Regions from separate parts of the Streptomyces sp. NPDC056296 genome, predicted to be linked through region 2. Evidence: riboswitches for the same ligand, from Rfam matches in the RefSeq annotation. Region 2 holds a riboswitch; the other holds the start of a gene.

Region 1 (6,447 bases), on a different contig from region 2:
ACCAGGGCACACGCGGAAGCCCGCACCAAGGAGCTGGCGGGGCTGGCGGTGAAGCTGCACGCGGCGCTGGTGCAGACCGCCCTCGGCGTGCGGCTGCCCTGAAACGGGCGCGCCCGGAGCTCCGAACGCTCACCCAGACCCCGGCCCGACTACCCAAATGTCACGGGCACGGCCTAGGGTTGCTGTGTGAACGAGCTCGATGTCGTAGGTGTCCGGGTCGAGATGCCCTCCAACCAACCGATCGTGCTGCTGCGCGAGGTGGGAGGCGACCGTTACCTCCCCATCTGGATCGGGCCGGGGGAGGCGACGGCGATCGCCTTCGCCCAGCAGGGCATGGCTCCCGCGCGGCCGCTGACCCACGACCTGTTCAAGGACGTGCTGGAAGCCGTCGGCCAGGAGCTCACGGAAGTACGCATCACGGACCTGCGTGACGGGGTCTTCTACGCCGAGCTGGTCTTCGCGAGCGGTGTCGAGGTGAGTGCCAGGCCGTCCGACGCCATAGCGCTGGCCCTGCGCACCGGAACGCCGATCTACGGCAGCGACACGGTGCTCGACGACGCCGGCATCGCCATCCCGGACGAGCAGGAGGACGAGGTGGAGAAGTTCCGCGAGTTCCTCGACCAGATCTCGCCGGAGGACTTCGGGACCAGCAACCAGTGAGGTGCGGGGGACCGGAGCGCCACAGGCGCCGCACGGCCCCTCCGGGCACATTCGGCTAGCCTTTCCCCGCGGTCGGGTACGCGAAACCACTCGTAGGGTGATTATCACTCGGCGTGCCGAGTGTGGCGATCGTTGACGCACCCTTGGTGACTGCCTACCGTCGAGGAGGCAGGTCAAGGACGGAGGTCGGCGTGAGAATCAGCGGCGACGGTACGGCTGGGGGTGGCCCCGGGCAGAGCCTCGGGGCAAGCGGCCCGTACCCTCCCACGAACTCTCGGCTCCGCGCCGGCGGGGGGCATCCCCAGCCCGGTGTGGCGGCCGACCCTGTTCCGCAGCGACCGGCTGCCGTCCCGAGCAGCGGAGGGGCGACGTCCATGACGTCCGAGCAGATCGGCTATCGCGGGCCGACGGCCTGCGCGGCCGCCGGTATCACCTACCGGCAGCTCGACTACTGGGCTCGTACGGGCCTGGTCGAACCCAGTGTGAGACCCGCACACGGTTCCGGGACCCAGCGCCTGTACAGCTTCCGCGACGTGGTCGTGCTGAAGATCGTCAAGCGCTTCCTCGACACCGGGGTGTCACTGCAGAACATCCGCACCGCCGTCCAGCATCTCAGGGAGCGCGGCTTCCGTGACCTGGAGCGGATGACGCTGATGAGTGACGGAGCCACGGTCTACGAGTGCACCTCGCCCGACGAGGTGCACGCCCTGCTCCAGGGCGGTCAGGGCATCTTCGGGATCGCGATCGGCGTGGTCTGGCGGGATGTGGAGAGCGCGCTGTCGCAGCTGCACGGGGAGCGGATCGACACGGGGGAGACCCTGGTCGGGCACAATCCGGCGGACGAGCTGGCGCGGCGGCGCAACCGGGCGGTCTGAACGCCGCCGCACCCGGCACATCCCGTGCTCGGGCGGAGCATTGTCAGTGGCGTAGGGCAGCATCGGAGATGTGAGAACCGCGCCCACGATCCTGCATCTCGACATGGATGCCTTCTTCGCCTCGGTGGAGCAGGCGTCCAAGCCGAGTCTGCGCGGGAAGGCCGTCGTCGTGGGCGGCCTCGGACCGCGCGGTGTGGTCGCCACCTGCTCGTACGAGGCACGGGTCTTCGGCGTCCACTCGGCGATGCCCATGGGGCAGGCCCGGCGGCTGGCCCCCCACGCCGCGTACCTGGTCCCGCGCTTCGAGCTCTACCGGTCGATCAGCGAGCAGGTGATGCGGCTGCTGCGTGGGCTGTCGCCGCTGGTGGAGCCGCTGAGCCTGGACGAGGCATTCGTGGACCTGGAGGCCGGCGGGGCGGCTTGGGACGCGGATTCGGCGAGGCTGGCAGGCACGAAGCTGCGTACGGACATCCGCGCCGTCACCGGCATCACCGGTTCCGTGGGGCTGGCCGCCTCCAAGATGCTCGCCAAGATCGCCTCGGAGGAGGCCAAACCCGACGGGCTGGTCCTGATCCCGCCGGGGACGGAGCGGGCCATGCTGGAGCCGATGACCGTGCGGACGCTGCCCGGCGTGGGACCGACCACGGGAGACCATCTGCGGCGGGCCGGGATCACCACGGTGGGCGACATCGCCGAGGCGGGCGAGGACGAGCTCGTACGGCTGCTGGGCAAGGCGCACGGGCACGCCCTGTATGCCATGGCACTGGCCCGTGACGAGCGACCCGTGGTGGCCGAGCGGGAGACCAAGTCGGTGTCGGTCGAGGACACCTACGACGTGGACATCCACGACCGGGTGCGGGTCGGTGTGGAGGTGGGGCGGCTGGCCGACCGGTGCGTGCGGCGGCTGCGCGGCTCCGGGCTGTCCGGGCGGACCATCGTGCTCAAGGTGCGCAGGTACGACTTCTCCACGCTGACGCGCTCCGAGACGCTGCGTGGGCCCACGGACGACCCGGCGGTGGTGCGGGAGGCCGCGGCCCGGCTGCTGGACTCCGTGGACACCACCGGCGGCGTGCGGCTGCTCGGGGTCGGCGTCAGCGGGCTCGCCGACTACACGCAGGAGGACCTGTTCGCGCAGGCGGCGGGGGAGCGGGTCGACGAAGTCGCCGAGGAGCCCGACGCCGCGCCCGTCCAGGAGGACCGGCCGGCCCTCGCCCCCGAGCGCCGGTGGCCGTCGGGACACGACGTGCGGCACGCCGAGTACGGACATGGATGGGTGCAGGGCAGCGGGCTGGGGCGGGTGACCGTGCGGTTCGAGACGCCGTACTCGGAGACCGGCCGGGTGCGGACCTTTCCGGTGGACGACCCGGACCTGACACCGGCGGAACCGCTGCCGCTGGTCCCGACCGAGCCGCGAAGACCCGGGGAGGGCGGGCCGGCGACCACGGAGGCCGGCCCGGGCCTCGGCGGGGGCACCGACGCGGAGACCGGCCCGGCGGGGCCCGCGCATCTGGCACCCGGCTAGGGCTGGCCGCCGGCTAGGACTGGCCCGGCTGCGGCCTTGTCCCTGTCCGGCGGATGTCCTTCTCCGGCGGATCGGGTCGCAGGAAGTCGGCGGTGGCGGATCAGCGTGGCCGGGGCGGTCGCGGCATGCTCCGCCTGGACTGGCTGGCCGGGCGGCAGGGGCCGTAGGGCCGGATCGTCAGCCCTCCTCCTTGCCCTGGCCCGCCAGCTTGCCGAAGTCGTGGTCGGGGAGCGAGGCAGGGGCGGCGACGTCGAGACCGTAGTGGTGGTAGAGCTGGAGTTCCTGTTCCGGCGAGAGGTGGCGGCCGACGCCGAAGTCGGGGGCCTCCTTGATCAGGGCCCGGTCGAAGGGCACGCGCAAGGTGCCGTCGAGCAGTTCGCTCGGCTCCAGGGGCACGAAGGCGTCCCGGCTGAACAGGCCGGTGCGTATGGCCGCCCACTCGGGGACGCCGGTGGCGTCGTCGAGATAGACCTCGTCGACGGTGCCGATCCGGGTGCCGTTGCGGTCGAAGGCCTTGCGGCCGATCAGGTTGCGCGGGTCGATGTCGGTACGCACGGGGCCCTCCACTTGGTCGCACTGGGGTCGCGCACCAGCCGACCCACCAGCCGCCGAAATCATCCGTAGTACTACAAAAGAGCACATATGGCCGGTCGGCCACTCGAAGGTCCGTGCGTCGACCTCGCTGGTACGCTGGCAAACGGCTGCTGACCCCGCGCGGGAGAGTCCTCCGGACACCACCGGAGGCGCCGAAGGAGCAAATCCTCCCCGGAATCTCTCAGGCTCACGTACCGCACGGACGAGGTCACTCTGGAAAGCAGGGCGGGTGTCGACGGCTTCCGCTCTCACCGACGGTGAAAGCCGGGAGCGCCCTCGGGCCCGCCCGGTGAAGCTCTCAGGTTGAGATGACAGAGGGGGAGGCCGTACGGGTACCCGCGCCGTGGTGCCCCTCGAAGGTCGTCAGACCAGGAGGCCTCCGCAATGACCGCCCATCGCACCCCGCTCTCCGAGCTCGAACAGGCAATGCCGTTCGAGCAGCGCCACATCGGCCCCGACCACGAGGCACGGGCCAAGATGCTCGCGCAGGTCGGTTATGGTTCGCTCGACGAGCTGACGGCCGCCGCGGTGCCGGATGTGATCAAGAACGCCGACGCGCTGGACCTGCCCGGCGCCCGCTCCGAGGCCGAGGTGCTGGCCGAGCTGCGCTCGCTGGCCGACCGCAATCAGGTCCTCGACTCCATGATCGGCCTCGGCTACTACGGCACCTTCACCCCGCCGGTCATCCTGCGCAACGTCATGGAGAACCCGGCCTGGTACACGGCGTACACGCCGTACCAGCCGGAGATCTCGCAGGGCCGCCTGGAGGCCCTGCTGAACTTCCAGACGATGGTCGCCGAGCTGACCGGCCTGCCCACCTCGGGTGCCTCGCTGCTCGACGAGGGCACCGCCGCCGCCGAGGCGATGGCCCTTTCCCGGCGCATGGGCAAGAACAAGAAGGGTCTGTTCCTGGTCGACGCGGACGTCCTGCCGCAGACCATCGCGGTGATCCAGACCCGCGCGGAGCCGACCGGCGTCGAGGTCGTCGTCGCCGACCTGAGTGACGGCATCCCGGCCGAGGTCGCCGAGCGGGAGATCAACGGCGTCCTGATCCAGTACCCGGGCGCCTCCGGTGCCGTCCGCGACATCAAGCCGGTCGTCGACCGGGCGCACGAGCTCGGCGCCCTGGTCACCGTCGCCGCCGACCTGCTCGCCCTGACGCTGCTCACCTCGCCCGGCGAGCTGGGCGCGGACATCGCCATCGGCACGACGCAGCGCTTCGGTGTGCCGATGGGCTTCGGCGGGCCGCACGCCGGCTACATGGCGGTGCACGAGAAGTTCGCCCGCAGCCTGCCCGGCCGCCTGGTCGGCGTCTCCGTGGACGCCGACGGAAACAAGGCCTACCGCCTCGCCCTGCAGACCCGCGAGCAGCACATCCGCCGCGAGAAGGCCACCAGCAACATCTGCACCGCGCAGGTGCTGCTCGCCGTCATGGCCGGCATGTACGCCGTGTACCACGGGCCCGAGGGGCTGCGGGCCATCGCGCGGCGCACCCACCGGTACGCCTCGATCACCGCCGCGGGCCTCGCGGCCGGTGGCGTCGAGGTCGTGCACGGCGCCTACTTCGACACGGTCACCGCGCGGGTGCCCGGCCGGGCCGACGCGATCGTCCACGCCGCCCGCGAGAACGGCATCAACCTGCGGCTCGTCGACGCCGACCACCTGTCGTTCGCCTGCGACGAGACCACCACGCGCGCCCAGGTCGGCGGCGTGTGGAACGCCTTCGGCGTCGAGGGCGACATCGAGGCGCTGGACGCGGCGACCGAGGAGACGCTCCCCGAGGCGCTGCTGCGCACCGACGACTTCCTCACCCACCCCGTCTTCCACCAGCACCGCTCCGAGACCGCGATGCTGCGCTACCTGCGCCGCCTCGCCGACCGCGACTACGCGCTGGACCGCGGCATGATCCCGCTGGGCTCCTGCACCATGAAGCTCAACGCGACGACCGAGATGGAGCCGGTCACCTGGTCCGAGTTCGGGCAGCTGCACCCCTTCGCGCCCGCCGAGCAGGCGCAGGGCTACCTCACCCTCATCCGTGAGCTGGAGGAGCGGCTCGCCGAGGTCACCGGGTACGACAAGGTCTCGCTCCAGCCCAACGCCGGGTCGCAGGGCGAGTTCGCCGGCCTGCTCGCCGTACGCGCCTACCACCGCGCCAACGGCGACGACCAGCGCACCGTCTGCCTCATCCCGTCCTCCGCCCACGGCACCAACGCGGCGAGCGCGGTCATGGCCGGCATGAAGGTCGTCGTAGTCAAGACCGCCGACGACGGCGAGATCGACGTCGAGGACCTGCGCGCCAAGATCGAGAAGCACCGCGACGAGCTGTCCGTGCTGATGATCACCTACCCCTCCACGCACGGCGTCTTCGAGGAGCACGTCGCCGACATCTGCGCCCGGGTGCACGACGCCGGCGGCCAGGTCTACGTGGACGGCGCCAACCTCAACGCCCTGGTCGGACTCGCCAAGCCCGGTCACTTCGGCGGCGACGTCTCGCACCTGAACCTGCACAAGACCTTCTGCATCCCGCACGGCGGCGGCGGTCCCGGCGTCGGCCCCGTGGCCGTACGGTCGCACCTGGCGCCGTACCTGCCCAACCACCCGCTGCAGCCCGCGGCCGGTCCGCAGACGGGCGTCGGCCCGATCTCGGCGGCGCCGTGGGGCTCGGCCGGCATCCTGCCGATCTCGTGGTCGTACGTCCGGCTGATGGGCGGCGAGGGGCTCAAGCGCGCCACGCAGGTGGCCGTGCTGTCCGCCAACTACATCGCCAAGCGCCTGGAGCCGCACTTCCCGGTGCTC
Region 2 (6,447 bases):
ACACGCCCGCCGCCTTCGCGTCGTCCCGCACCAGGCGCTCGGCCAGGATGCGGGCACCCTCCAGCGTACGGCCCTGGCGCTCCTTGAAGTCCTCGCTCGCGGCGACCTTGAAGGCGACGGCCTTGGCGGCCACCACGTGCTCCAGCGGGCCACCCTGCTGACCGGGGAAAACGGCGGAGTTGATCTTCTTGGCCAGCTCGGCCGTGGAGAGGATCACACCGCCGCGCGGGCCGCCCAGCGTCTTGTGCGTGGTGGTGGTCACCACGTGCGCGTGCGGCACCGGGTTCGGGTGCAGGCCCGCCGCGACCAGACCGGCGAAGTGCGCCATGTCGACCATGAGGTACGCGCCGACCTCGTCCGCGACCTTGCGGAACGCGGCGAAGTCCAGCTGACGCGGGTACGCGGACCAGCCGGCCACGATCAGCTTCGGCTGGGTCTCCTTGGCGAGGCGCTCCACCTCGGCCATGTCGACCTGGCCGTCTTCGCCGACGTGGTACGGGACCACGTTGTAGAGCTTGCCGGAGAAGTTGATCTTCATGCCGTGGGTCAGGTGCCCGCCGTGGGCGAGGTTCAGACCCATGATCGTGTCGCCGGGCTTGAGCAGCGCGAACATCGCGGCCGCGTTGGCCTGGGCGCCCGAGTGCGGCTGCACGTTGGCGTGCTCGGCGCCGAACAGCGCCTTGACCCGGTCGATGGCGATCTGCTCGACCACGTCGACGTGCTCGCAGCCGCCGTAGTAGCGGCGGCCGGGGTAGCCCTCGGCGTACTTGTTGGTGAGGACCGAGCCCTGGGCCTCCATGACCGCGACCGGGGCGAAGTTCTCCGAGGCGATCATCTCGAGGGTGGACTGCTGGCGGTCCAGCTCGGCGTCGACGGCGGCGGCGACGTCGGGGTCGAGCTCGTGCAGGGGTGTGTTCAGAAGCGACATGTGGTCGTGACTCCTCAGCCGGCGGTGAAGGCGGTGTACTCGTCGGCGGAGAGCAGGTCGGCCGGCTCGTCCGTGACGCGCACCTTGAACAGCCAGCCGCCCTCGAAGGGCGCGGAGTTCACCAGCGACGGGTCGTTGACGACGTCCTCGTTGACCTCGGTGATCTCGCCGGAGACGGGGGAGTACAGGTCGGAGACCGACTTGGTGGACTCCAGTTCGCCGCAGGTCTCGCCCGCGAACACCGAGTCGCCGACCTCGGGGAGCTGGACGAAGACCACGTCACCGAGCGCGTTGGCCGCGTGCTCCGTGATGCCGACCGTCGAGGCGCCGTCCTCGGCGCCCGACAGCCACTCGTGCTCCTTGCTGTAGCGCAGCTGCTGGGGGTTGCTCATGGCCTGGATTCTCCTGTACGCGGGGGAGTGCTGGTGAATGGGGGACTGCTGGGACTGCTGGTGAGCACAGATCATGTGCGCAGCGTTACGATGCTGCTACAGACCGCGCCCATCGTCTGATATGCTCTGCGCATGTCGGGGGCGACAGCCAAGTCCCCAACAACCCGAGCGAGTCCTGTACTTGCTCCGGCGGCCGGGAGGGTCGTCGCCGGACAGGCATGACCTGTCAAACTCCCCGGAGCGATCCAGGGGAGAGTCTCCCGGCTCAGCCCGGGAGAGAACTTCAATTCTGGCGCTTGTAGAACGGCAGCGCCACGACGCGGTACGGCTCGTGGCTACCCCGAATGTCCACACCGACACCCGGGGTGCCCACGGCCGCGTGCGCCGCGTCGACGTACGCCATGGCGATCGGCTTGCCCAGCGTCGGGGACGGCGCGCCGGAGGTGACCTCGCCGACCACCTCGCCGTTGGCGACGACCTGGTACCCGGCGCGCGGGACCCGGCGGCCCTCGGCGACCAGGCCGACCAGGACGCGGGGAGGCTCCGAAACGGCGCGCTCGGCGGCCTCGGTCAGCGCGGCGCGCCCGACGAAGTCACCCTCCTTCTCGAACTTCACCACCCGGCCGAGCCCGGCGTCGAAGGGCGTCAGCTCGGTCGTCAGCTCGTGCCCGTACAGCGGCATGCCCGCCTCCAGGCGGAGCGTGTCCCGGCAGGAGAGGCCGCACGGGGCCAGCCCGGCGCCCTCGCCCGCCTTGGTCAGCGCCTGCCACAGCTCCACGGCGTGCTCCGGCTTCACGAACAGCTCGAAGCCGTCCTCGCCGGTGTAGCCGGTGCGCGCGATGAGCGCCGGGACGCCGGCCACGGTGCCGGGCAGACCGGCGTAGTACTTCAGGCCGTCCAGGTCGGCGTCGGTGAGCGACGCGAGGATGCCCGGGGACTCCGGGCCCTGCACGGCGAGCAGCGCGTAGGCGTCGCGGTCGTCGCGCACCTCGGCGTCGAAGCCGGCGGCCCGCTCGGTGAGGGCGTCCAGCACGACCTGGGCGTTGGAGGCGTTGGCGACGACCATGTACTCGGTCTCGCCCAGCCGGTAGACGATCAGGTCGTCCAGGATGCCGCCGTCCTCGCGGCAGATCATGGTGTAGCGGGCGCGGCCCGGCTTCACACTGCCGATGTTGCCGACCAGCGCGAAGTTCAGCAGCTCGGCGGCGCCCGCACCGGTGACCGTGATCTCACCCATGTGCGAGAGGTCGAAGAGCCCGGCCCGGGTGCGCACCGCGACGTGCTCGTCGCGCTCGGAGCCGTAGCGCAGGGGCATGTCCCAGCCGGCGAAGTCGGTCATCGTCGCGCCCAGCGCGCGATGCGTGGCATCGAGCGCGGTACGGCGGAGTTCTGTACTGCTCATCGGTCGGTCGTCTCCCAGGACAGGACGTGGCGAGGTCGATCCTCCCCATCTGTCATCGAAACCTGAGAGGTTCGCCACGACCACCGGAGTACGGCGACCAGGACTTGCACCTTGGGTGGGGCAGCCCGTCGAGGGGCGGCCCGCTTTTCAGATGTGCCTCGCCCACGCGGTAACGGTGCCTGAGAGATTCAAGGGAGGGACTTGCTCCTTCGGCGCCCCGGCGCGGCCGGGGACTCTCCCGCGCGGATTCAAACGGCCGGTATGCAGTTGGCGCCGCCATCATTGCACGCCCGGCCGATCCATGGCAGACCGTGATCTGTAACCGGCCTGTGGCAGTAAGCGCACGAAAACGCGAGACCTGCGCATTACCTTCTCTTTACACTCGACGGGGATGGTGACTCGTGAACCGCCCCAGGGGAGGACGATCACGGTGAACAGGACCACGGTGTACGCCACGACCTCGGGTCTCGCGCTGCCCAAGCAGCCCGTCGCCCCGGCACCGGAGGCGTGCGCCGAACTGCCCGCACCCGTCGTCCGCGACCTGCGGGACCGGGACGGCCGCAGCCCGCACGCCCTGCTCTTCGGACCCCGGGACCTGGTGGTGATCACCGGCCTGCCCGGCAGCGGCAAGTCCACGCTGATGGAGCGCACCGTACGCGGACCGCGCATCGACTCCCAGGACACCCGCGACCGCTGGGACCGCCGCATGCCGCGCTTCCTGCCGTACGGGCTCTACCGCCCCTTCGTCCGCCTCGCCCACTACGCCGGACTGCGCGGGGCGCTGCGCTCCGGCGAGGGCGTCGTCGTGCACGACTGCGGCACCCAGGCCTGGGTGCGCGGCTGGCTGGCCCGCGAGGCCCGCCGCCGTGACGGCACCCTGCACCTGCTGCTCCTCGACGTCGACGCCGACGAGGCCCTGGCCGGCCAGCGCGAGCGCGGCCGGGGCGTGTCGCGGTACGCGTTCCTGCGCCACCGCACGGCCAACACCCGCCTGCTGCGCGCGGTGACCGAGGGCACCCTGCCCGCCGGCTGCACCTCGGCGATCCTCCTGGACCGGGCGGCGGCGGACACGCTGCGCCGCATCGCCTTCACGGGGTGACGCACCGTAGGGCGGCGGGGCCGAACGGGTTAGCCTTTTCAGCCACAGCAGCGGTACCAGGCAGGCGGTAGGTAGGCAGATGGACTTCCCGGCACAGGCGCACCCCCACCCGCACGGCGGGTGGCCCGGCAACGAGCTGGAGGAGGTGCTGTCCGCCTCCCTCGGCGTGCCGGGCGCCGGCGGCCGGATCGTGGAGGTGCTCGGCCGCAGCTTCGTGTGGATACCCCTGCCGAACGGCGGCGGCCCGAACAGCGGCCCCCTCGACCTGCCCTCGCTGGAGATCGAGGGCCAGGCCTACGTGCCGGTGTTCAGCTCCGAGGAGCAGCTCCGCCAGGTCGCCGGCGCGCAGATGGCGTACACCATCGCCCCCGCCGCCGAGTTCGCCCGCGGCCTGCCCCCGCAGGTCGGCATCGCCGTGAACCCGGACGGCGTGGTCGGCGTCCCGCTGCCGCCGCCGGCCGTGGCCGAGCTGTGCCGGGCCGGCCGCACCCCGCTGGACGGGCCCGCGTCCGGCGGCCGGGTCCGCCTCTTCGAGCCGGACTGGCAGGACGACCCGGTGGACTTCCTGGCCGCGGCCTCCGCCGAGTTCGCCGCCGTCGGCGTCGTCCGCACCGCCCGCCGCTGCCTGGCCGCCGTCGAGACCGCCGACCCCGTCATGTTCGTCGGCGTCGAACTCACCCACTGGGAGGACGACGCCCGTGCCCTCCCCCTGGACGCCCTGGGCCGCGCCCTGGCCAAGGCCCCCCTGAAGACCCAGGTCAACCTGGTCCTCCTGGAGGCAGCCCAGGACCCGGTCTGCGACTGGATGCGGGCGAACGTCCGCCCCTTCTACGGCCAGGACATGTGAACGCCGGGCGGAGGGGCGCCCCGAAGGGGCGCGGGGAACGGCGCGATCAGCCACAACGCACCCGCAGACGCAAGACAACCGCACCCCCCGAGCTCATAGGCGCCCCCCACCCGGCGGAGCCTTAAGCTGGTTCCACAACCGGGAACTTCTCGAAGGGGCGATACACGTGAGCGCCAGCGGCACCACGACCGGACAGGTCGAGCACATGCTGCGCCAGGTGACGCCCGGGCGCTACGACGCCTACGAGGCCCTGCTGCGCGCCCTCGCCACCCCCACCTCCGGCCAGGTCTGGATGCTGCTCTGGCACGGCCAGGCCGGCTCCCCGGACGCCCAGTACGGGAACATGGAGGTCGAAGGCTACGGCTACGCGCCCTGCGTCACCTCCGCCCAGGAGCTGTCGGCCAGCGGCTGGAACCGGTCGTACGAGGTGGTCGACGGCCTTGAGGTGGCCCGCGCCCTCTACCCCGACCACTACGGCCTCTGGCTCAACCCGCACGCCCCCGGCGGCGGCGTCGGCATCCCCTGGCTGGACCTGCGCCGCATCGCCTCCGGCCTGGACCGCCAGCCCGCCGGACCTCTGCGCCTGTCCGAACCGGCCATCGAGGTCCCGCAGTTCTACGCCCTGCTCGCGCAGAACGCCCACCGCACCCCGGCGGTCCGCGCGCTCCGCCGCGCCTGGGTGCAGCCTGCGCTGGGCGCGCCCTATCTCGCCATCGGCCTCGACGTGTACGACACCTCGCCGCCGGCCGTCGACGCGGTGCGCGGGATGATGCAGCAGTCCGTCGGCGCGGTGCCGGACGGGCTGCCGGTGTCGACGGTGGCGATGACCGACACCCACGACCCGGTCGCCATGTGGCTGCGCGCCCACGTCCGCCCCTTCTACGACCGCGAGGCCCACGTGGCCGCCCCCGCCCAGGCACCCGCGGGCGGGTACGGATACCCTCCGGCCGGGGGCCGGTACTGACCGTCGCAGGGCCCGTCCCGCCACCGGTGGGCGGACATCTTCGCGCGTAGACGAGGGCGTAAGGACCCACCCTGTCCTCGATGTCCCAACTCGTCCGCGTCCGGCCCCCGTTACCCAGTGTCCGGATAACGGAACACCTCAAACAGCATCACGGTTGCGCATCCATTCCCCGTCAAGTCTGGCTACAGATCGCCAAAGCGTTGAAGACTCCCGCAACAAGGGGTGGCTGTCCGCCCCTGTGTACGACGGACTGATCACGCCGCTACAGCGGCAAGTGCGGGCCGGCTACCGCCGGTTGAGAGGGGTCCCTGCCAGATGACGGCACCATTGCACGAGCCGACCGCGGAAGCGGCCCCGAGTGCGGCCGAGGAAGCGGCGGTTGCCGGCGCCGACGCCAAGGCGGTACAGGGGCGTTCCCTGGGCCGGATCGCCTGGGAGCGACTGAAACGGGACAAGCTGGCCCTCACGGGCGGCATCGTGGTGCTCGTTCTCATCGTGATCGCGGTGCTCGCGCCCGCGATCACCTCCCTCTACGGGCAAGATCCCAACTCGTTCAACGAGGATGCGATCGACCCGCTGTTCGGCACCCCCACGGGGTCCCTGGGCGGCATCAGCGGCGAGCACTGGCTCGGTGTCGAACCGGTCAACGGCCGCGACGTCTTCGCCCGCATCGTCCACGGCGCCCGGATCTCGCTGCTCGTCGGCTTCCTGTCCGCGCTCGTCGCCGTGGTCATCGGCACCGTCCTGGGTGTGCTGGCCGGCTTCTTCGGCGGCTGGGTCGACGCCCTCATCAGCCGGGTCATGGACGGCCTGCT

The links. Region 2 has a riboswitch for glycine ahead of gcvT (glycine cleavage system aminomethyltransferase GcvT). Riboswitches for the same ligand answer to the same signal wherever they lie in the genome.
Region 1: linked by a shared signal. The riboswitch ahead of gcvP (aminomethyl-transferring glycine dehydrogenase) and the one ahead of gcvT (glycine cleavage system aminomethyltransferase GcvT) in region 2 are both predicted to bind glycine.

Annotation. Positions count from the first base shown of each region.
Region 1 covers NZ_JBHJRX010000082.1:14,529-20,975, reverse strand. Annotated here, with positions in the region: gene ACFCZF_RS37385 (MerR family transcriptional regulator) at 1-102, shown strand, start outside; gene ACFCZF_RS37380 (bifunctional nuclease family protein) at 187-660, shown strand; gene ACFCZF_RS37375 (MerR family transcriptional regulator) at 852-1,535, shown strand; gene ACFCZF_RS37370 (DNA polymerase IV) at 1,606-3,057, shown strand; gene ACFCZF_RS37365 (PRC-barrel domain-containing protein) at 3,235-3,612, opposite strand; glycine riboswitch at 3,763-3,858, shown strand; gene gcvP (aminomethyl-transferring glycine dehydrogenase) at 4,036-6,447, shown strand, end outside.
Region 2 covers NZ_JBHJRX010000002.1:136,819-143,265, reverse strand. Annotated here, with positions in the region: gene glyA (serine hydroxymethyltransferase) at 1-928, opposite strand, end outside; gene gcvH (glycine cleavage system protein GcvH) at 943-1,320, opposite strand; gene gcvT (glycine cleavage system aminomethyltransferase GcvT) at 1,604-2,722, opposite strand; glycine riboswitch at 2,880-2,973, opposite strand; gene ACFCZF_RS02285 (AAA family ATPase) at 3,153-3,821, shown strand; gene ACFCZF_RS02280 (enhanced serine sensitivity protein SseB) at 3,901-4,668, shown strand; gene ACFCZF_RS02275 (enhanced serine sensitivity protein SseB C-terminal domain-containing protein) at 4,835-5,632, shown strand; gene ACFCZF_RS02270 (ABC transporter permease) at 5,948-6,447, shown strand, end outside.